Regions from separate parts of the Streptomyces sp. NPDC008137 genome, predicted to be linked through region 2. Evidence: riboswitches for the same ligand, from Rfam matches in the RefSeq annotation. Region 2 holds a riboswitch; each other region holds the start of a gene.
What was found. Region 2 has a riboswitch for cyclic di-AMP ahead of ACFZBT_RS34695 (peptidoglycan DD-metalloendopeptidase family protein). Riboswitches for the same ligand answer to the same signal wherever they lie in the genome.
Positions count from the first base shown of each region.

Region 1: it holds a riboswitch for cyclic di-AMP, as region 2 does, so the genes downstream of both, ACFZBT_RS16070 (LysM peptidoglycan-binding domain-containing protein) here and ACFZBT_RS34695 (peptidoglycan DD-metalloendopeptidase family protein) in region 2, are expected to answer to the same signal.
Region 3: it holds a riboswitch for cyclic di-AMP, as region 2 does, so the genes downstream of both, ACFZBT_RS16830 (peptidoglycan DD-metalloendopeptidase family protein) here and ACFZBT_RS34695 (peptidoglycan DD-metalloendopeptidase family protein) in region 2, are expected to answer to the same signal.
Region 4: it holds a riboswitch for cyclic di-AMP, as region 2 does, so the genes downstream of both, ACFZBT_RS06310 (NlpC/P60 family protein) here and ACFZBT_RS34695 (peptidoglycan DD-metalloendopeptidase family protein) in region 2, are expected to answer to the same signal.

Region 1 covers NZ_JBIBHN010000008.1:216,624-222,199, reverse strand. Annotated here, with positions in the region: gene ACFZBT_RS16080 (outer membrane lipoprotein carrier protein LolA) at 1-1,269, opposite strand, end outside; gene ACFZBT_RS16075 (polyprenyl synthetase family protein) at 1,502-2,512, opposite strand; cyclic di-AMP (ydaO/yuaA leader) riboswitch at 3,014-3,189, shown strand; gene ACFZBT_RS16070 (LysM peptidoglycan-binding domain-containing protein) at 3,195-3,959, shown strand; gene ACFZBT_RS16065 (Cof-type HAD-IIB family hydrolase) at 3,923-4,771, opposite strand; gene ACFZBT_RS16060 (GNAT family N-acetyltransferase) at 4,958-5,576, shown strand, end outside.
Region 2 covers NZ_JBIBHN010000033.1:55,024-60,599, reverse strand. Annotated here, with positions in the region: gene ACFZBT_RS34700 (alpha-galactosidase) at 1-301, shown strand, start outside; cyclic di-AMP (ydaO/yuaA leader) riboswitch at 629-789, shown strand; gene ACFZBT_RS34695 (peptidoglycan DD-metalloendopeptidase family protein) at 794-1,717, shown strand; gene ACFZBT_RS34690 (DUF6250 domain-containing protein) at 1,891-2,607, shown strand; gene ACFZBT_RS34685 (GDSL-type esterase/lipase family protein) at 2,753-3,538, shown strand; gene ACFZBT_RS34680 (TetR family transcriptional regulator C-terminal domain-containing protein) at 3,741-4,349, opposite strand; gene ACFZBT_RS34675 (Glu/Leu/Phe/Val dehydrogenase dimerization domain-containing protein) at 4,425-5,576, opposite strand, start outside.
Region 3 covers NZ_JBIBHN010000009.1:15,562-21,137, forward strand. Annotated here, with positions in the region: gene trmB (tRNA (guanosine(46)-N7)-methyltransferase TrmB) at 1-251, shown strand, start outside; gene ACFZBT_RS16820 (PrsW family glutamic-type intramembrane protease) at 310-1,701, shown strand; gene ACFZBT_RS16825 (aldo/keto reductase) at 2,049-2,993, opposite strand; gene ACFZBT_RS16830 (peptidoglycan DD-metalloendopeptidase family protein) at 3,185-4,219, opposite strand; cyclic di-AMP (ydaO/yuaA leader) riboswitch at 4,231-4,387, opposite strand; tRNA gene ACFZBT_RS16835 (tRNA-Met) at 4,683-4,756, opposite strand; gene ACFZBT_RS16840 (dihydrofolate reductase family protein) at 4,811-5,576, opposite strand, start outside.
Region 4 covers NZ_JBIBHN010000003.1:66,068-71,643, reverse strand. Annotated here, with positions in the region: gene pcrA (DNA helicase PcrA) at 1-1,708, opposite strand, end outside; cyclic di-AMP (ydaO/yuaA leader) riboswitch at 1,998-2,169, shown strand; gene ACFZBT_RS06310 (NlpC/P60 family protein) at 2,178-3,350, shown strand; gene ACFZBT_RS06305 (hypothetical protein) at 3,427-4,455, shown strand; gene ACFZBT_RS06300 (hypothetical protein) at 4,433-4,786, opposite strand; gene ACFZBT_RS06295 (NlpC/P60 family protein) at 5,209-5,576, shown strand, end outside.

The sequences.
Region 1 (5,576 bases), on a different contig from region 2:
CACCAGGGCGTCCTTGGTGACCAGGCCGACGTAGACCTTGCCGTCGTCCGTGATCAGGGCGTTGACCAGACGGGTCGAGAAGACCGTGCCCGAGCCGAACTTGCCGGTGACCTTGTCGCCGAGCGAGTCCATGAAGCCGCCGAGCTCGCCGGCGTCCTTGCCGGAGGGCACGCCCTCGCCGCCGGTGTCGAAGGTGGCTATGGAGTTCCAGCCCTCGCCGATGGTCTTCATGCCGTCGAGGCCCTTGCCGAGGTCCTCATCGGACTTCGGGAGGGACTTCGGGGCGTGCTCGCGTGCTTCGGCCTTGCCGAACGCCTTCTTCTCGGACGCCTTCTCCTCGAACGCCTTCTTCTCGAACGCCCTCTCCTCGGACGCCTTCTCCTCGGTGACCTTCGCCCCCTTCGGCGGGGTGAAGTCGAAGGTCGACGCGGCGGGCTCGGCGAAGTCGACCTGGGTGAACCCCGCGTCGACCACGGCGGAGCCGCCGCCCGCGGGGGTCAGCGTGAACTTCAGCGGCGTGCCCGTCTCGGCGTCCACGGCCACGGTGATCGCACCGACCGTCGAGCCGGACTGCTTCGGCTTGATGAGCAGCTTGTACGCGTCCCGGCCGGCGACCTGGGCGGTGCCGTCCACGGTCACGGAGGTCGTGTCGTCGGCGGCCTTGAGGGCCTCCTCGGCGAAGTCCTTCGGCGTGGCCGGCGGCTGCTGGTCCCTGCCGTTCTCCTTGCCGCTCTCCTTGCCGCTCTCGGCGGCCGTGCCGTGGTGGACCTCGTTCGACTTGCTGTCGTAGGCCCAGACGTCCTTGCCGTTGTGGATGATGCTGTACTCGGCGGCGTTCTCCAGCAGCGACAGCTTCTGCCGGTCCGGGCCGTCGGCCGCGACACGCAGGGTGTGCGTACCGGAGGCCAGTTCGGTGAGCTTGGCCGTCGGGTCGGCGGAGGAGCCGCCCTCGCCCTGGCTCGCGGCGCCGGACAGCAGACTGCTCTCCAGGCCGCCGAGGTCCGGAAGTCCGAGGTCCGTGCTGATCTTCACGGTGCCGGACAGCTGCTGGACGTCCGACTTCGCGATCTTCTCGATGAGCTGCTGTGCGGTGATCTTCGGGAGGTCGGGGTCACCGGAGTCGGCGAGCGCGGGGACCAGCCCGATCGTCGCGGCCGCCACCCCCATCACCGTGACCGGTACGACGTACCGCGCGGCTTTGCGCCGTCCGGAACGCTGCTCGTCGACCTCTCCGGCGGTCGTGCTGTCGTCGGATGCGTACGGTGCCATGTGTGCCCTACCTCCGTGGTCGGCGGCGGCTGTCCGTGTCGTCCACGCACTCGTCCCTGAGCCGCCATTCTCACCCGAACAGGTGAGGAGTGGTGTCTTTCCCTGGTGTCCATCTGACCAAATCGGCCAGGGCAATGCGTCAGACCCCGGACTCAACTCCACGTACTGCTGGGGTATGACACGGAGGGGCGGCTCCTCCCCCGACCCGTAGGGGACGCACGGAAAGAACCGGCTAGCCCGCCCGGTGTACCACCGCGTCGCACAGCTCCACGAGTGCCGTCTTCGCGGCGCACTCGGGCAGGGGGGCCAGCGCCGACCGGGCGTCCTGGGCGTAGCGGACGGTGTCCTTCCGGGCCTGGTCCAGCGCCGGGTGGGCGCGCAGCAGGCGCAGGGCCTCGGCGTGCCGCTGGTCGTCGGTGAGGTCGGAGTCCAGCAGCTCGCACAGGGCGATGTCGTCCGCGAGGCCGAGCCGGGCCGCCCGTTCGCGCAGCCGCAGCACCGGCATGGTGGGGATGCCCTCGCGCAGATCGGTGCCGGGCGTCTTGCCGGACTCGTGCGAGTCGGAGGCGATGTCCAGGACGTCGTCCGCGAGCTGGAAGGCGACGCCGAGCCGCTCGCCGTACTGGGTCAGCACGTCCACGGTCGTCTCGTCGGCGCCGGACATCATCGCGCCGAACCGGCACGACACGGCCACCAGCGAACCGGTCTTGCCGCCCAGCACGTCCAGGTAGTGCTCGACGGGGTCGCGGCCGTCCTGCGGTCCGGCCGTCTCCAGGATCTGCCCGGTCACCAGCCGTTCGAACGCCTCGGCCTGCACCCGCACCGCCTCCGGACCGAGGTCGGCCAGGGTGTGCGAGGCACGGGCGAAGAGGAAGTCGCCGGTGAGGACCGCGACGGAGTTGTCCCAGCGGGCGTTCGCGCTCGCGACCCCGCGGCGCACCGTCGCCTCGTCCATCACGTCGTCGTGGTACAGCGTGGCGAGGTGGGTCAGCTCCACGACGACGGCCGACGGCACGATCCCGGGCGCGTACCGGTCACCGAACTGGGCGGAGAGCATCACGAGCAGCGGACGGAACCGCTTGCCGCCGGCCCGCACCAGGTGCTGGGCGGCCTCCGTGATGAAGGGCACCTCGCTCTTGGTGGCCTCGAACAAGCCTTCCTCGACAGCCGCCAACCCGGCCTGGACATCGGCTTCCAGAGCCTGGTCCCGCACGCTCAGCCCGAACGGCCCGACGTCGGTCACGAGGGGTCTCCTGTCTGCTGTGTCTGCCGGTGATTACGCGGATTGTCGATAGGTCGCTGCCATCACTCGAGTCAGCGTATCCGGTCACGTTTCGATCACTGCCAGCGCCCATGGTTACAGGCCGGGTGGTATCTGATCACGACCGTTATGTTTTCGATCGGGCCATAAGAACAGACATTTGTCGACTTACCAGCCGATAGTGAGATATTCACGATTTGCCATGACGATTGAGCAAATTACCTTTGACGGTAATTGCCCCACAGGCTTGTGATCAGTGAGTTGAATCACGTTAACCCCTTTGTCGCGCCACCCCGGCATCGACCCGTACCTCCTTCAGTCGAACGCCAGTTGAGCCTTGGCTCTCGCAAAGGATCAAGCGGACCGAACGCCCCTGACCAAGGTCAACCGCGCGATATGTGACTCCGGCGCTTGTTCCCGACATGTGCTCTCGCATACGTTCCCGGCCTGTCCGGCGGACGCCGAATCCTGCCGCCGCCCGGACCCCCACACGAACCGACTCACTCACGCAGGGCAGGAGCGGGGGACCCAGGTAAGTCGCCGTCCGCACAGCGGCACGGCTCGGGGTGAAGCCGCGTACGGCAGTACACCGCCGTACGCGGCCGGGCACCTCCCGGCCCGAACCCGACAGCTCACCTCGCAGGCGCCGGAGAGGAATTTCGCCATGGCCGGACGAGGCAAGCACCGTCGCCCCAGAACCAACCCGCTCTCCCGAGGTGTCGCGATCGCCGGCACCGGCGGAGCGGCACTGACCCTCCCGCTGCTCGGAACCACCATCGCCAGCGCCGCCGAGGCGCCGCAGAGCGCACCCGCCGTCGCGCAGTCCGTGGACCGGGCGGCCCAGCCCAAGTCGCTCACGTACACCGTGACCAAGGGCGACACGCTCTACCGCATAGCGGACAAGTACGACGTCGCGGGCGGCTGGAAGAAGCTCTACAAGGACAACCGCTCCGCCATCGGCGACAGCCCGAAGCTGATCCACCCGGGCCTGAAGCTGAAGGTGTCGACGACCAAGGCGGCCGCCGCCCCGAAGAAGGCGGCCAAGTCGTCCGCGGCCAAGCCGGCCGGTGGCGTCGCCAAGGCCACCCAGGCCTCCGCCAAGACCTACGCCGACAACCTCGACGGGTGGATCCGCGAGGCGCTGGACATCATGGCGCAGAAGGGCATTCCGGGGTCCTACGACGGCATCTACCGCAACGTCATGCGCGAGTCGTCCGGCAACCCCCAGGCGATCAACAACTGGGACTCCAACGCGGTCAAGGGCACCCCGTCCAAGGGTCTGCTCCAGACCATCGACCCGACGTTCCAGGCCTACCACGTGGACGGCACGTCGTGGGACCCGTACGACCCGGTCGCCAACATCACGGCGGCCTGCAACTACGCGGCCGACCGCTACGGCTCGATCGACAACGTCAACGGCCCGTACTGAGCCGCCTGGCCCAGCAGTCGCTCGAGGACGACGGCGATGCCGTCGTCCTCGTTCGACAGGGTGACCTCGTCGGCCACGGCCTTGAGTTCGGGATGGGCGTTCGCCATCGCGACGCCGTGGGCGGCCCAGTCGAACATCGGGATGTCGTTGGGCATGTCACCGAAGGCGATGGTGTCCGCCGGCCGCAGCCCCAGATGCTCGGCGGCCAGCGCCAGGCCCGTCGCCTTGGTGACGCCGCACGGCTGGAGCTCGACCGTGCCGGGCCCCGACATCGTCACCGTCGCCAGCGATCCGACCACCGAACGGGCCGTCGCCGCCAACTCGTCGTCCGACAGGGCGGGATGGCGCAGCAGCACCTTGCTGATCGGCTCGCCCCACAGATCGTCGCGCCGCTCGACCCGTACGGCCGGCAGGGTCGGGTGCGGCATGAGATAGCCCGGCTCGATGAGCGTGAGCCCGTCGACCCCGTCCTGGTCGACCGCCGCGTACACCTCCCCCACCTCGGCCTCGATCTTGCCGAGCGCGGTCTCCGCCAGTTCCCGGTCCAGGGTGATGGACCACAGCAGTCGGCCCGCGCCGGCGTCGTACACCTGCGCGCCCTGCCCGCACACCGCGAGCCCCGTGCAGCGGAGGTCGTCGAGGAGCGGTCGCACACGCGGTGCCGGCCGGCCTGTCACCACGAGGTGCTGGGCACCGGCGTGCGCCACCCGCGCGAGCGCTTCGAGAGACCGGTCGGACAGGGTGTCGTCGCCGCGCAGCAGCGTTCCGTCCAGGTCGGTGGCGATGAGTGAATATGCGATGGGTGCGGCCATGATCTGAGAATACGGACAGCGCGCCCCTTCGTTTCATCGCGCAGTGGACACCGATTGCCCGGTTGAAGGCCTCTGCACCAGTTGGCAACAACATGGTCCGCTACCTACCGTCGAGGCCGTCTCGGGCGGTACCTTCCAAGTGTCCAGGGGGGACTTGATCGGGGGGTCAGGTTGAGCAGTGGGCGCATTCGCGTGGCTGGGCCCGGGGAACTCGGCGAAGGGGAGAGGGAGCGCTGGCGCGCACTGCGCGCTGCCTCCGAGACACCGCGCAACCCCTTCATGGAACCGGAGTTCACCGAAGCCGTCGGTCTGGTGAGGCCGGGGGCACGGGTCGCGGTGGTGTACGAGGGGCTGGAACCGGTCGGTTTCCTGCCGTACGAGCGAGGGCCGTTGGGCCAGGGCCGGGCGATCGGGCTCGGTGTCTCGGACGCACAGGGGGCGATCCTGCGGCCGGGCCTGGACCTGGACACGGGCCGGCTCCTGAGGGCCTGCTCGGTGTCGAGTTTCGCCTTCGACAACCTGGAGGCCGAGCAGCGGCTGTTCGTCCGGTACGCGGCCGAGGAGCACGCCGCCTACGTCATCGACGTGGAGAAGGGCTACGAGACCTACGAGTCGGTGCTGCGCGCCCAGTCGCCGAAGTTCCTGAAGACGACCCTGGCCAAGGAGCGCAGGCTGGGCCGGCAGGCCGGCGAGACGCGGTTCGTGTTCGACGAACGCGACCCGGCCGCGCTGCGCACCCTCATGGAGTGGAAGTCGGCGCAGTACCGCAGGACGGGCCGGCAGGACCGCTTCGCACGGGAGTGGA
Region 2 (5,576 bases):
CTACAAGGAGATCCGGCCCGTGGTGCAGCGCGGGGACCTGTACCGCCTGCGGCCCCCGGAGGGCGGCCTGAGCGCGGTGCAGTACGTCCTCGGCGACGAGACCGTCGTCCTCGCCTGGCTCCAGGCGCAGCGCTACGGCGAGCCCGTTCCGGCGCTCCGGCTGCGGGGGCTCGACCTGGCAGCGGCGTACGAATGCCTCGAAACGGGCGAAGTTCACCGAGGGGCCGTACTCGCTCATCACGGACTGCGGGTCGGCCTGCGCGGGGATTTGGATGCCGCAGTCATCCGCCTGCGTAAGTAGCCGTTCTGTCCGAATCTGGCGATTAGGGAACTTAAAGCATTTCAGGTGTTTCGGTATAACGTGCCCCGATCGTAAAGGAGATGGGGTCGGGGTGCGTGACCATCGTCATATTCGTGACGATGTATTGTCGTCATGTTCACGTAATTCTCGCGCTATTCAGGGGCATTGAGGAAAAACAGAGATCGCGAATCCACGCTCGGTGACGGGAAATGTGCCGACGGGTCAAGAAAAACGCTCTCACAGGCAACCGCAAGCTTGTCCCATTGCGTCTCGGTCGCTTACGTTCCACACCAATCCGGACGGACGCCTAATCCTGCCGCCGCCCGGAGCCCGCACACACTGACCCGTGTATGGCAGGAGCGGGGGACCCACAGGTAAGACGCCTGTTCCGGTTCCCGGAACGGCTTGGGGTACAGCCGCACTTCGGCGCGGCCGGGCATCTCCAGCCCGCACCCGACAGCTCACCTCGCAGGCGCCGGAGAGGAATCCGCCATGCCCGCGAAGGGTAAGCACCGCCGCCCGAAGTCCCAGCGTTTCACCCGTTCCATAGCCGTCGCCGGAACCGGCGGGGCCGCCCTCGCCCTTCCGCTCATGGGGGCCGCAGGCGCCCATGCCGCGACCCCGCAGTCGACCCCGGAAAAGGCCGTCCAGGCCGCTCCGGCCGCCGGGGAGAAGGCCGCCGAAAAGGCCACGGGCGCCCACACGTACACCGTGAAGGCCGGCGACTATCTCGCGAAGATCGCCGACGACCAGAACGTCAGCGGCGGCTGGAAGAAGCTCTACGCCGACAACCGTGACGTGGTCGGTGCCGACCCGTCGCTGATCCACCCGGGCCTGAAGCTCTCGGTCGGCAAGAAGGCGGAGAGCGCGCCCAAGACGCAGTCGTCCGCGCCCAAGGCGGCCGAGAAGCCGAAGGCATCGGCCGAGAAGTCGTCCGCATCCGAGGCGTCCTCGAAGGCCGGCGCCGCCGCGAAGCCCGCCGCCGCCAAGCCCGCCGCCGAGGCCTCCGGCTTCAGCCTCCCGGTCGCCGGCGCCTCCGTCGGTACGCCGTACCACATGTCCGGAAGCATGTGGTCCAGCGGCTACCACACCGGTGTCGACTTCGTCGTCCCGACCGGCACCTCTCTCAAGGCCGTCGGCGCGGGCACGGTCGTCTCCGCCGGCTGGGGCGGCGCGTACGGCAACCAGGTCGTCATCCAGCTCGAGGACGGCAAGTACGCGCAGTACGCCCACCTGTCCCAGCTCTCCGTCTCGGCCGGCCAGACCGTGACGGCCGGACAGCAGATCGGGCTGTCCGGTGCGACCGGCAACGTGACCGGACCGCACCTGCACTTCGAGATCCGCACCTCGCCCGACTACGGCTCGGACGTGGACCCGGTCGCCTACCTGCGCTCGCACGGCGTCTCCGTGGGCTGACCGACCGCACGACCACCTGCCTGACACGCGGCCGAAGGCCGGACCCCGATCCCCGGGTCCGGCCTTCGGTGTGCGCGCATCCGCGGGTCGGCTCAAGGGATCGACAGGGGGCGGCAGTTGGGACACAGTGATCCCGTCGTGAGTGCAAGCGCTTTCCGAAGGAGTCGTGTCCCGTGCCGACCACCCGCAGAACGTTCGGAGCCCTGGCCGCCGGAGCCGCCCTGGCCGCCCTCGCCCCGGCGGCGGCCGCGAACGCCGCGCCCTTTCACCGCCGCCTCATCGCTCACGACGACTTCTGTCACGGCCTCGCCCGGTGGACGGCCGAACTTCAGGACGGCGGCGCTGTCACCGCCTCGCGCGGCGTGCTGGAGATCGACGTGCCCGGCGGAGCGACCGTCTGGTTCAGACGGCGTCTCGAAGCGCCGTACGTCCTGGAGTACACCGCCACGCCCGTCTCCGAGGGTGGGGTCAACGACCGGGTCTCGGACCTCAACAACTTCTGGAACGCGACCGACGTCCGCTCCCCGGAGGACCTCTTCGCGACGCCGCGTGGCGGGGCGCTGGAGGAGTACGACCATCTGACGACGTACTACGCCGGGTACGGCGCCAACTACAACACCACGACCAGGCTGCGGCGTTACGTGGGTCAGGCCGGTGTGCGTCCCCTGATCCACGACTACACCGAGCCGCTCCTGGTCCCGGGTGAGCCGAACCGGGTCCGGATCGTCTCCGACGGGTCGACGGTGCGGTGGTGGAACAACGGGCGGCTCGTCTTCGACTACACCGATCCGCAGCCGTACACGAGCGGGCACTTCGCCTTCCGGACCGTCTGGAGCCACTTCCGGATCACGGGCTTCCGGGTCTGGCGACTGACCCCGGAACGTCCGTGAGGGGTGGTCTATTCCGGGGTTGGCGAACACTTTAGGAGTGGCTTATCTCACCGCCCGTCAACCCTTTCCTACGGTCGCGTAGGTCACATTCGAGGGTGAATCATGAACGGCTGTGGCAGACGATTCGAAGAGTGACGGCAGAGCAGTGATCGGGTCGTACGTGGCGCTGGGGGACAGCTTCACCGAGGGCGTCGGCGATCCCGGCCCCGACGGGGCGTTCGTCGGCTGGGCCGACCGGTTCGCGGTGCTGCTCGCCGACCGCAGGCCCGAAGGCGACTTCCGGTACACCAATCTGGCCGTACGCGGAAAACTCCTCGACCAGATCGTGGCGAACCAGCTTCCGCGGGCCGTCGACATGGCCCCGGACCTCGTCTCCTTCTGCGCCGGGGGCAACGACATCATCCGGCCCGGCACCGACCCGGACGAGGTGGCCGAGCGGTTCGAGAGGGCCCTCGCCCAGCTGGCCGCGGTGGCCGGCACGGTGATGGTGACGACCGGGTTCGACACCCGTGGCGTGCCCGTGCTCAAGCATCTGCGCGGCAAGATCGCCACGTACAACGGGCATGTCCGGGCCATCGCCGACCGGTACGGCTGCCCGGTCCTCGACCTGTGGTCCCTGCGCAGTGTCCAGGACCGCCGGGCCTGGGACGCCGACCGGCTGCACCTGTCGCCCGAGGGGCATACTCGCGTGGCGCTCCGTGCGGGACAGGCGCTCGGACTCGACGTTCCGGCCGACCCCGAGCAGGAGTGGCCTCCGCTGCCGCCCCGCGGCACCCTCGACGTCCGGCGGGACGATGTCCACTGGGCGCGCGAGTTCCTGGTGCCGTGGATCGGGCGCCGGCTGCGCGGGGAGTCGTCGGGGGACCATGTGACGGCCAAGGGGGCGCTGTCGCCGGAGGACATCAGGATGCGGATCGGGTCGGTGGCGTAGCGCCTTGCGCCGGGGGGCGGGGCCGCGACGGGGGGTGTCCGTCCTCGGAACGTCGCGATGGGGTCTCACGCCGACTGGCTGTTCGTTGACGCGACAACCGCTGCGGGCGGACACCCCCGACACGTCCCCTTCCGTGCGTACGCGGGTGCGGGCCGCCCTCGCTGCGGCATACCGCCCCCGCTCAGCATCCACGCCGAGTGGTTCACAGCAGGGTGACCGACTCCAGGCCCAGTTCGCGAGACAGCGCCTCCTCCACCCACTCCTGCGCCCGCGCCCGCGGCACCGCGCCCTCGTAGGACGTCAGCTGGACGGCGAGTCCGTCCAGCAGGGCGGTGAGGCGCAGGGCCGTGCCGGGTGGGTCGGGGCAGTGGAACTCACCGGCCGCCACGCCCTCCGCGATGACCTCGGCGATGGCCGCCTTCCACTGCCAGTCGAGGTCCTGGGCGACCTCCCGCAGCGCGGGCTCGCGCAGCGCCGCCGCCCAGCCCTCGATCCAGAGCCGCCAGCCCTTGGCCTGGCCCGTCGGGGCGTACCACCGTACGGCCGACCGCAGCCGGCGCAGCGCGGACGTACGGCGGCCCAGCAGCTTGCGCAGATGCGCCAGGTCGCCCTCCGCCGCATGCCGGAACGCGGCGGCCACCAGCTGTTCCTTCGTCGAGAAGTGATAGAGGACCAGCGCGTTGCTCACCCCGAGCGCCGAGGCGATGTCGGCGATCCTGACCGCGGTCACGCCCCGCGCCTCGATCTGCTCGACGGCGGCCCGCAGCAGATCACCGCGCCGTTCCGCCACGCTCAACCGGACTCTCGTCACGCCGTCACCCTACACACGCGCGCGCACCCTCTTGACGTGTGGATTCGGCCGGTCCGGCGGCCGGTTCGACGTACCTCAGCGGTACCAGCCGAAGCGCTCCGCGATCAGCGGCATCCGGTCCGCCGCGATCGCGTGGGCGGCCGTGCGCGGTGTCGTCCCGTCGGTCTCCGCCCGGGCCAGCATCCGGTCGACGAGGGCCCGCATCGAGCCGCGGACGTGGGCGAACGCCTCCTCCGCGTCGGCGCCGATGTCCCCGAAGAGCGTCCACCACCACCAGGCGTTCGTCCCGGAGTTGACCACCACGTCCGGCAGCACGGTCACCCCGCGCGCGGCCAGCAGCAGCTCCGCCTCCGGTCGTACGGGCATGTTGGCCGCCTCGACGACCCAGCGGGCGGTGATCCGCTCCTGGTTCCCGGAGTCGATCGCGTACGAGACGGCCGCGGGCACCAGGACGTCCGTGTCGGCCGACAGCCACGCGTCGCCGGGCAGCTCGCGGTCGCCTGGCCGCAGCGCGGATCGGTCCACGGCGCCGTGGGCGTCCCGCGCGGCGAGCAGCGCCTCGACGTCCAGGCCCGCCGGGTTGGCGATCGTGCCCTTGACGTCGGCGACGGCCACGACCGTGAGTCCCGCGCGGGAGAGGAAGCGTGCGGTGGCCCCGCCCATGGTGCCCAGTCCCTGGAGGGCGACCCGCGTCCCCGGGTAGGGCACACCGGCGCGGTCCAGGGCTGTGAGGGCCGCCTCTGCCACACCGCGGCCGCCGACCAGTTCGTCGAGCCCCATGCCGTCCACCTCGACCGCGAACGCGTCCGCGAGTCGCCGCCTGGCCTCGGCCTGGTCGTCCAGCAGGGGATACACGGCCTGTATGGAGGAGACCAGCCCCGCCTCGGCGGCGGCCCGGTCCACCAGGTCCTGGGTGAGCCCGAGGTCCTCGCCCGTCGTCCAGCAGCTCTCGATGTACGGCCGCATCGCGCGCAGATAGCGCACGAGCAGGGGGTAGGCCTGCGGGTCCCGGGGGTCGCAGTCGATGCCGCCCTTCGCGCCGCCGAGCGGGACGTAGCGGCTCTCGGGGTCGTAGTGCAGGGCCTCCTTCATGGTCATCCCGCGAGCCAGGCCGGTGACCTCCTCCAGGGTGCACCCCGCGCGCATCCGCAGACCGCCGCTGGCGACACCGCGCACCAGCCGGTCGACGACCAGAAAGCCCTGGTGACCGGTGAGGTGGTCGGTCCA
Region 3 (5,576 bases), on a different contig from region 2:
CGTCCCGCATCAAGCCCGGCGGGACCGTGCACTGCGCCACCGACTGGGAACCGTACGCCGAGCAGATGCTCGAGGTCCTCACCGCACACCCCGACTTCGAGAACACGCAGGCGGACGGCGGTTTCGCGCCCCGTCCCGACTTCCGTCCCCTGACCCGTTTCGAGGGCCAGGGACTGGACAAGGGACATGTCGTGAACGACCTCCTCTTCCGTCGCGTACAGCACATGGAGCAACCCCCCGCCGGCGCCTGACCGCCCCCGAATCTCTCCCGCCTGCGGACAGCGCCCATCCGTCGTTAGGGTCAATGCCGTGGCCACCTGCCCCCCGTATCCGTCGTACCCCAGCGGTCCACCCGACGGTGTGCCCTTCGCCGGCGCGGCCGCCGGCCCCCTGCGGCACGCCCACTGGTGGCAGCGCGCCTGGGTGCGCTACGGCGCGCTGTCCACGCTCCTCGTGATCTCCGGCCTGGTCATCCTCGCCCTGGTCCGCGAGGAGACCGGCACGGAGGGGTTCCTGGTCGGGCTGGGGCTGGCCGTTCTCCCGGTCCCTCTCCTCATAGCCGCGTTCCGCTGGCTGGACCGGGTCGAACCGGGCCCCTGGCGGAACCTGCTCTTCTCCTTCGCCTGGGGCGCCTGCGCGGCGGCGCTGATAGCGATCGTCGCCAACAGCTTCGCGACCCAGTGGATAGCGACGGCGACCGCGGACCCGACGAGCGCGGACACCCTCGGCGCGACCGTCATCGCGCCGGTGGTCGAGGAGTCCGCCAAGGCGGCGGCCGTTTTACTGGTCTTCCTCTTCCGGCGGCGTGACTTCACCGGCATCGTCGACGGAGTCGTCATAGCCGGCGTCACGGCCACCGGCTTCGCGTTCACGGAGAACATCCTCTATCTGGGCATCGCCTTCGGTACCGACCAGCTCGCCGGGCACAGCGGCATCGCCTCCGTCACGGCGGCGACCTTCTTCGTGCGGATCGTCATGTCGCCGTTCGCGCACCCGCTCTTCACGGTACTCACGGGCATCGGCTTCGGCATCGCCGCGCTCTCGGCGGACCGCCGGCACCTGCGCCGCGTCGCCTTTCCGCTCGCCGGGCTGCTGCTCGCGATGGGCATGCACGCGATGTGGAACGGCTCGTCGGCGTTCGGCGAGTACGGGTTCCTCGCCGTGTACGCGGCGTTCATGGTGCCCATCTTCGGGCTGCTGACCTGGCTGGTGATCTGGACCCGGCAGCGGGAGCTGAGGACCGTACGGGCGGAGCTGCCCGCGTACGCCGTCGCCGGCTGGCTGACCCCGGCCGAGCCGTACGCGCTCGGCTCGATGCGGGCCCGGCGGATCGCCCGCCAGTACGCCCGCCGCCACGCGGGGAAGACCGCGGCGCTGGCGGTGGCACAGTACGAAGCCTACGCGACATCTCTGGCGTTCCTGCGCCACCGGGGCCGCCGCGGCCGCGCCGGTGCCGACTTCGTCGTACGGGAACGGGAGCTTCTGGAGGAACTGTGGCGCCGCCGCGAGGCCGCCCGCCCCGCACTGGACCACGCGGCCCGGATCACGGCCCCACCCGTCCCGGTGGCGGCGCCGCCCTGGCCGGTGCACGGGGCATACGGCTACGGCCACCCGACAGGGGTGTACGGCTACGGCTATCCGACGACGCCCTACCCCGCCGCGCCGATGCCGTACCCCGCGTACAACCCGTACCGCTCGTAGCCGAGACGCCGACGGCAACCGCGGACAACTGGGCCGGTCGCCGGGGGCCGGTCGACGGCCGGTCCGGGGCAGGTCGCCCGCCCGGCTCCGGGCGTGGCGCCATCGCACGGACCGTTCCCGGCGATGCCTTCCGAGGCCGGTCGGCGCGACCGCAGGCAAGCCGGGTCTGCCGCCGGCCTTGTGCCGGGCGCCGCGGCCACAGCCCCACCGCACAGACCAGCCCCAGCGGCACGCGCCGAGAGCGGTCAGCCCGCACCCGCCGACAACACAGCCGGGGCGCTGCGCCCCAGCCGTTCAGACGGCGAGCGCGCTCACCCGGCCGGACGAAACCCCGCCGCGGCGACCGCTCAGGCCGAGGCCGCTGTGAGGCGGTCGACCTCCGGCTCCGTCAGCGTGAGCTCCCCGACCCCGACCAGTGCCGGCAGTTGCTCCACCGTGCGTGCGGACGCGATCGGGGCCGCCACCGTCGGCTGGGCCGCGAGCCAGGCCAGGGCGACCGTGGCGACGGGGACGTCGTGGGCCGCGGCGATCTCGTCGAGGGCGTGGAGGACCCGGAGGCCCCGCTCGGTCTCCAGGTGCTTGGCGGCGCCGCCGGCCCGCGCGCTGTCGACGGTCGTACCGGGCCGGTACTTGCCGGTGAGGAAGCCGGACGCGAGCGCGTAGTAGGGGACGGCCGCCAGGCCGGAGCGCTCGGCGAGGTCCTGGAGCTCGCCCTCGTAGGTGTCGCGGGAGACCAGGTTGTAGTGGGGCTGGAGCGCCACATAACGGGCGAGGCCCTCGCGGTCGGAGAACTCCAGGGAGGCCCGCAGCCGCTCCGCCGAGATGTTCGAGGCGGCGATGTGCCGCACCTTCCCGGCCTTCACCAGCTCGTCGAGCGCCCCGATGATCTCCTCCACCGGCACGTCGGGCCGGTCGAAGTGGGTGTAGTAGAGGTCGATGTAGTCGGTGCGCAGGCGGCGCAGCGAGGCGTCGGCGGCGGCCTTGATGTTGGCGGCGGACAGACCCTGGAACTCGGGGTGCTGACTGACCTTCGTGGCGACGACGACATCGGCGCGGTTGCCGCGCGCCTGAAGCCACTTGCCGAGGACGGTCTCGGACTCGCCGCCCTGGTTGCCGTCGACCCACGCCGAGTAGACGTCGGCGGTGTCGACGAAGTTGCCGCCGGCGGCGGTGTAGGCGTCGAGGACGGCGAAGGACTGTGCCTCGTCGGCGGTCCAGCCGAAGACGTTGCCGCCGAGGGCGAGCGGGAAGATCTCGAGGTCGGAGGAGCCGAGCTTGCGAAGAGAAGTCATGCCTCTCGTCAACGGCCCTACCGGAGCGGCTCATTCCAGGTCGGGAGCAAAGGTCCTGTAAACGCGCCCGCGGCGCACAGCGGGACCGCTGCCCGCAGCGCACAGCGGGACCGCAACACGCCGAGAACCGGCAGCCCTGACGTCGGGGGGTCGTCGTCAGGGCTGCCGGTGCTTCGACTGGCTTGTGGCGCTTACGGGTTGAGGCCCTTGCCCCGCAGCCACGCCGTCGGGTCGATCCCGCTGCTGGAGCCACCGGTGTGAACCTCGAGGTGCAGGTGGGCACCGGTGACGTTGCCGGTGGCACCGACTCGGCCGATGACATCACCCGTGCTGACCTTCTGGCCGACGCTGACGCCGATGGAGGACTGGTGCGCGTACCAGATCTCGGTGCCGTCATCGAGCGTGAGGACGGTCTTGTAGCCGTACGAGCCGTTCCAGCCCGCCTCGGTGATGGTGCCGCTGTGCACCGCCTTGATCGGCGTGCCCGTGGGGGCGGCGAAGTCGAGACCCGTGTGGTAGCCGGAGGACCAGTAGGCGCCGGCCTGACCGAAGGTCGAGGTGAGGGTGTAGGAGGAGGTCGGCAGCGTGAACTGCTTGGCGAGGGCGGCGAGCCGCTCGGCCTCGGCCTTCTTCTCGGCCTCCTCCTCCGCCTTCCGCTTGGCCTCGGCGGCCTTGGCCTTGGCCTCTTCCTCGGCCTTGGCCACGGCTTCCGCGGCCGCCTTCTCGGCGGCGTCGGCGGCGTCCTGCGCGGCCTTGGTGTCGATCTGGTCCTGCTGGTGCTCGACCTGGGCCATGATCCGGGCGCGCAGCGCCTCGCCTGCGCCGGAGGAGCCCTCCTCGGCCTTCGCCGTGGCCGTGCTCCCGAGACCGCTGAGCGGAGTCGAGGAACCCGCGGGGGTGTCGTCGTCCGAGATGAGGGAACCCACCGAGGGAAGGTCCGACACGGAGATGGACACCGGCGGCTTGCCGGTCTGGGCGCTGGCCATGCCGCCCGCGCCCACGGCGGCTATGACGCCGACGCCCAGGACGGTGGAGCTGCGGGCGAGACCTCCGCCGCGCTGCTTGGTGACGCGATGCCGGCCACGGACGGGACGGATGGATTCCTCGGTGGGGTTCCACTCCTGGAACGGGCCCTCGTCGGTGCGCTGACCGCCGTAGCCGAAAGTCTCGGTGTCGCGCTGGTTCCGCGCGAACGGGGCCGCGGGGGCAGGCCGGTTGGACGCCACGTGGGCGTACTCCTTTCCTTCCTTCTCGCCTACCGGGTTAGCTGACGGGTTCGGAGCAGGAAGGTCTCCTACGCGCGTATACCGACCGTGCTTCCACGGCGGTTTACGCCCGATTCACCCCAAGTGGTGGTTCCCCGGTTCCCTTTCGGGATTCGGCGCGTGCGCACGGAGCCGCCTTCTGTGACGGCTGGGACGACCGCGCTGCGTTATCGAACGTTAATAGACCCGGGGAGTGGATTCCAGCGATTCCACTTGATCATTAACCTTTTTCGTGCGGACTTACCTGGCATGACCGGCTTAAATCGGGCGAGTTGACCGCTCCGTAAGTGACCGCGGGGTATTGACGGGGTGTCAGTCGTTGCGCGGAGTGGTGTGGTTCACTCACGGAAAGTAACGGGAGTGTGGAGAACCCGAAATACACCTAGGGCCGGAACCCTTTCGGATTCCGGCCCTAGGCCTTCAGTAGCGGGGACAGGATTTGAACCTGCGACCTCTGGGTTATGAGCCCAGCGAGCTACCGAGCTGCTCCACCCCGCGTCGTTGTGATTCCAGTGTACGCCATCCGCGGGACCACTCGTGACCACCCGCCCGCTACAGCAGATGGCGGTTGGGGGCCTTGGCCCGGTGCTCGTGTTCCGGGAGGACGACGACCTCCGCGCCACCGGCCGCCAGGACCCCGCTGCCGTCGGCGTCCCGGACGAAGGTGTCCGGCTCCCGCCAGGCGGTGACCACGCGGCGGACGCCCGCGTCGAGGAGCAGCCGGGCGCAGGGTGCGGGGCGGGAGGCGCGGCGGGCGCAGGGCTCCAGGCTGCTGTAGACCGTGGCGGTGGCGAGGCGCGGGTCGGACGGGTCGAGCTTCGCCAGGGCCGCCTCCTCGGCATGCGCGAGAGGGTCGCCGCCCTCGCGGGAGTGGCCGCGGGCCAGTTCCGTGCCGTCGGCCGCGACCACCACCGCGCCCACGCTGAACGCCGTGTCCGACGGCGGGCAGAGGTCCGCCAGTTCGCAGGCGAGGGCCAGCCAGTGATGGTCGGCCGCGGCGGGGAGGTGGCCGGTGCCCGGGGCGGTGGGTTCGTAGCGCATGAGGACCACGTCCTCGATCCGCCGTGTCTCCAGCAGCCGGAGCCGGCCGCCCTGGTAGCCGCCGGGCCCGAAGAGGCGGGGCGCCTTCGGATCGCCCACGAAGAGCGGGGCGAGGACCAGCTGGAGTTCGTCGGCGAGGCCCTGGGTGAGGAGCTGGGTGTGGATGAGGCCGCCGCCCTCGACCATGAGCCGTCGCACACCCCGTACGTCGTGCAGGTGGGTGAGGAGCCGGCGCCAGTCGAGGTCGGTGCCGAGGGCCACCACGTCGGTGGCGAGG
Region 4 (5,576 bases), on a different contig from region 2:
CGGTGCGGTCCAGGATCGCCTCCAGCACGGTGGCGGGGCCGGCGCCGGACTCGACGACCGTACGGAGGTCCTCCATCAGCGTGTTGAACCGCTTGACGGCGTTGGTGGAGCGCGCGGCCATGCCGTACGCCTCGTCGACGCGCTTCAGCGCCTGCGGGAAGCTGATCTTCTCGCGCTGGGAGAGGGCGTCGATCATCGCCTCGGCGCGGTCGCCGATGCCCCGCTTGGGCACGTTGAGGATCCGGCGCAGCGGCACCGAGTCCTCCGGGTTGGCCAGCACGCGCAGGTAGGCCAGGACGTCCCGGACCTCCTTGCGCTCGTAGAAGCGGACGCCGCCGACGACCTTGTAGGGCAGGCCGACGCGGATGAAGATCTCTTCGAAGACACGGGACTGGGCGTTGGTGCGGTAGAAGACGGCGACGTCGCCCGCCTTCGCCTCGCCCGCGTCGGTGAGACGGTCTATCTCGTCGGCGACGAACTGCGCCTCGTCGTGCTCGGTGTCGGCGACATAGCCGGTGATCTGCGCGCCCGTGCCCGCGTTGGTCCACAGGTTCTTGGGGCGGCGGGACTCGTTGCGCTCGATGACCGCGTTGGCCGCGCTCAGGATCGTCTGCGTGGAGCGGTAGTTCTGCTCCAGCAGGATCGTCGTCGCGTCCGGGTAGTCCTCCTCGAACTGGAGGATGTTGCGGATCGTCGCGCCGCGGAAGGCGTAGATCGACTGGTCGGCGTCACCCACCACGCACAGCTCGGCGGGCGGCAGGTCGTCCGCGCTGGGCGGTACGTCGACGGGGTGCTCGGAGGTGCCCACGAGCTCCCGGACGAGGGCGTACTGGGCGTGGTTGGTGTCCTGGTACTCGTCCACGAGGACGTGGCGGAAGCGGCGGCGGTAGTGCTCGGCGACGTCCGGGAAGGCGCGCAGCAGGTTGACCGTCGTCATGATCAGGTCGTCGAAGTCGAGGGCGTTCGCCTCGCGCAGCCGTGACTGGTACATCGCGTAGGCCTGGGCGAGGGTCTTCTCGAAGCCGTCGCCTGCCTGGGCGGCGAAGTCCTCCTCGTCGATCAGCTCGTTCTTCAGATTGCTGATCTTGGCGCTGAAGGACTTCGGCGGGAAGCGCTTGGGGTCGAGGTCCAGGTCGCGGCAGACCAGGGCCATCAGGCGCTTGGAGTCGGCGGCGTCGTAGATCGAGAAGCTGGATGTGAAGCCGAGCTTCTTGCTCTCCCGGCGCAGGATGCGCACGCAGGCGCTGTGGAACGTCATCACCCACATGGCGTTCACGCGCGGGCCGACGAGCTGCTCGACGCGCTCCTTCATCTCGCCGGCGGCCTTGTTGGTGAAGGTGATGGCGAGGATCTGGCCCGGGTGGACGTCCCGCTCGGCGAGCAGGTGGGCGATGCGGTGTGTGAGCACGCGGGTCTTGCCGGAGCCGGCGCCGGCCACGATGAGCAGCGGGGAGCCGGAGTGCGTGACGGCGGCGCGCTGGTTGTCGTTCAGACCCTCCAGGAGCGCGGCGGCGTCCACCGGCGGGCGCGCGGCGCCGTCCCGGTAGTAGGCGTCGCGGTCCGGCGGCGCGTCGAACTTCCCGCCGAACAGATCGTCCGGAACGGACTCCGGCACATGATCGTCCTCGGGCGGCGGCGGGGGCTCGTCCGCGGGGCCCCGCTGGGCCTGGAGGTCCGCCAGGAAGCTGTCGTCAAAGAGGCTGCTCATCGCTCTCCGAGTCTAGGGCGCCCCACTGACAGCCCGCCCCCGCCCTGAGAACATCGCCGAAAGGACCCCCCTGTCACCCTCCAGGAGCACGTGACCACAGGCCGCTACGGCTTCACAATTGCGTATGAACAGTGCCCAACCCCCCTCGAACGATCACTCTCGGCGACGCTCATGAGCAAGGTCACGGAAATGTATCGGGCATATCACCCATCAACCTTCACAAGGGCCACACGAGTTGGCTACCGTGCGAGGAGGTCACACGACCCCCACCGGCGAACGTCGCCGGGCCGCGTGGCCTCCGCCGAGTCAGGCGTGCCGCACGGCAGCCAGAGCCGGGGACCCAACCGAGACCCCGGGGTGAATCGGCCCGACTCCTTTTCCGGAGAAGGCCGTAGGGCAACCCTTCCGAAGCACCCGCCCGAACCCGACAGCTAACCCGGTAGGCGGAGCATGGAAGGAGTCGCCTCCCTTGGCGTCGCACCGCAAGTCGCGTCCTACGGGTTCGCGCGTTGCAGGCATACGGACCCCCGCCCTCGCGACGGCGGCCCTCACCTCCGTGGCCCTGCTGTCCCAGTCGGCCAACGCCGCCCCCGAGGCCGACGACAAGCCCAGCCTGGAGGAAGTCGAGAAGAAGGTCGACGACCTCTACCGTCAGGCCGGGTCCGCGACCGAGAAGTACAACGGGGCCAAGGAGAAGACCGCGAAGCAGCGCAAGCGCGTCGACACCCTCCTCGACGACGTCGCCCAGCGCACCCAGAAGCTCAACGAGGCGCGGGAGGAGCTGGGCACCTTCGCCGCAGCCCAGTACCGCACCGGCGCCTCCACCCCGGACACGGCGACGTTCCTGCTCGCGGACACCCCGCAGGACTACTTCGACCAGACCCAGCTGATGGACCGGATGACCGGCCGTCAGAAGGTGGCCGTCGACGACTACATCACTCAGCAGTCAGAGACGATGGAGAAGCGTCAGGAGGCCGCCCAGAGCCTCGAGACGCTCACCGAGTCGCAGGGCGACCTGAAGACGGCCAAGGCGACCGTCCAGAGGAAGCTCGCTGACGCGCGCGAGCTGCTGTCGAAGCTGACCGCCGAGGAGAAGGCACGGCTCGCGGCGATCGAGAAGGAGAAGCAGCAGGAGGCCGCCCGCAAGGCCGCCGAGCTGGCCCGGCAGCAGGCCGAGCAGCAGAAGGAGCAGGAAGCCGCCCAGCAGGAGGCCGCCCAGCAGCACGACAGCGGCTCCTCCTCGTCCGCGGGTTCGTCGTCCACCGCGCCCGACTCCTCGTACGCCACCAAGGCCGACAAGGCGCTCGCCTTCGCCCGCGCCCAGATCGGCAAGCCGTATGTCTGGGGCGCCACCGGCCCCGGCTCCTACGACTGCTCCGGCATCACCCAGGCCGCCTGGAAGGCCGCCGGGGTGACCCTGCCACGCACGACGTACGACCAGGTCAACGCCGGCACCACGGTCCCGCTGGCCGACGCCCGGCCCGGTGACCTGGTCTTCTTCTACGACGATGTCACCCACGTCGGCATCTACATCGGCAACGGCATGATGATCCACGCTCCGAAGCCCGGCACGTACGTGCGCGAGGAGTCGATCTACTACGACGGCGAGTCGTCGATCCACAGCGTGGTGCGGCCGGCCTGACGGGTCTCGCAGGTTTTTGGGACCCCGCGCGCGTGGCCTGCCCGTAACGCGCGCGGGGCCTCCTAGCATCGGCCCCATGCCCGGCCCCTCCCCCTCCGTCGCCTGGTGGGCGCAGCGTGCTCCGGCGGCCAGCGCTGCCGTGCTGGCGACCGGCACCCTGTCGGTCGGTCTTGATCTGGCGGGGTACGAGGTCCTCTCACGCATCACCCTGGGTCTGGCCTGCGCGGTCTGGCTGCTGTTCGCCGCGGACTTCACAGTGCGGCTGCTGCGGGCCGGGACCAGGTGGCGGGCGTACACGCGCAGGCCGGGCGTCCTCGAGAGCGTGACGACGACCGCCCTCACCACCGTGGCGGCGACGGCTGTCCTGGGCACCGCCTTGTCGGCGGCCGGCTCAGAGGCTCTGGCCGTGACGCTGCTGGTGCTCGCCGTACTGCTCTGGCCGGTGCCGCTGGTCCTCGTCCCGCAGGGCGGGGAGCCGCGCGGGCCCGGGACGGTGTTCGCGCGCTGCATGGCCACGCAGGGGCTCGCCGTGCTGGGTGCCACGCTGGCCGCGGCCGAGTCGGAGGCGTGGCTCGCGCACGCGGCGCTGGTGCTGTTCTGGCTGGGGCTGGTGCTGTACGTCCTCGCCCTGGTCCGTTTCGATGTGCGCCAGGTGGCCGAGGGGGTCGGCGATCACTGGCTCGCGGGCGGGGCGCTCGCCCTTTCGGCGCTCGCCGGGGCGCGGCTGATCAGCGCCGACAGCGCGCGTCTGTACCTGTGGAACGAGGACGACCGGGACGTCCTGCGCACCGTGACCGTCGCGCTGCTCGTGCTCGCGCTGGTCTGCTACGCCGTTCTGCTCGCCGCCGAGTTCCTGTGGCCCCGGCCCCGCCATGACGTCCGCCGCTGGGCGACCGTGTTCACCTGGGCCAAGACGGGGACGGCGGCGCTGGCCGTGGCCGTCGCCCTCGACGTCTCCTGGCTCGACGGGTTCGGGGAGGCGCTGTTGTGGATCGCGGTGGCCGCGTGGCTCGTGGCCGCCGTGTGGACGGCGGCCTCGGCCTGGTCCGGTGCCGGGTCCGGTGCCCGGCCCGGGCGACGGGTCAGGTCCAGAGCACGGCGATGAAGATGTTCGCCGTGGTCAGCAGCCCCACCAGGCCGAACAGGCCCTTGTCCACCTTCTCGTCGTCCCGTTTCACGTAGACCAGGCCGAGGATCACGATCAGCAGGGCCAGCTTCACGCCGATCTTGATGTTGTTCACGGACTGGTCGTCGGCCTGGTTGAGGCCGACCAGGATCACACCGGTGACCAGCATCGTCAGCGCGCCGTGCAGCATCGCCGGGGTGTAGCGGGCGGTGCCCTCGCCCATCGCCTTCATCTGGGTGAGGAAGCCGCCCAGGAGCGAGGCGATGCCGATGATGTGGAGGCCGACGAAGAGGTGGATGAGAACGTCCATGAGGCCGGAGCCTAATCAGGGGGTCCGATCCGCCCGGCACCGGCCCACCGATGCATATATGCGCCCCATAGCACCTGATCACCGACACTCGCCCAGGAAATCGACACATCGGTCATCACGCTGAGTTAAGGCGACGGCGCCAGGACGGGATCGCGGTCGCATACGGTCACCGTCGGTCCTCTCGGGACAGTTCCGCGCACCGGCCACGGGCCCGCCAGGGCGAGGTTTAGCGTCCTGCTCCAGGTGACCGGCTCCCCACCGCCGCCCGGGCCAGGGGCGGCAGTCGGGCACCACCGCCAGAAGGTCCGGCGGCGGCCCGCTTCCCCTGTGCGGGCCGTCGCCGGACGCGCAGGCCGCCCGTCCGCTCCCCACGGCGGCCGTCGCACGCCCTGGCGGCCGCAGGAAAGGACGTGGCTCCCCAGGTGGCAGCGCACCGCAAGCCCCGACAGCGCACCGCGAGCGGCAACACGGCCCGTACGGCCGCCACGATCGCGCTCGCCGGCGCGGCGACCGCGACGGGTTTCGACGGAACCGGGCACGCCGAACCGCAGCTCACCCCCGGCCAGGTCAAGGCCAAGGTGGACGAGCTGTACCAGGAAGCGGAGGTCGCCACCGAGAAGTACAACGGCGCGAAGGAGAAGGCCGACGCCGCCGGAGAGCGGTTCAGGAAGCTCCAGGACCAGGCGGCTCGCAAGGAGGAACGGCTCGCCTCGGCCCGCGACGCCCTGGGCTCGGTCGCCGCCGCGCAGTACCGGGACGGCGGCATCGACCCCGCCCTCCGGCTCGCCCT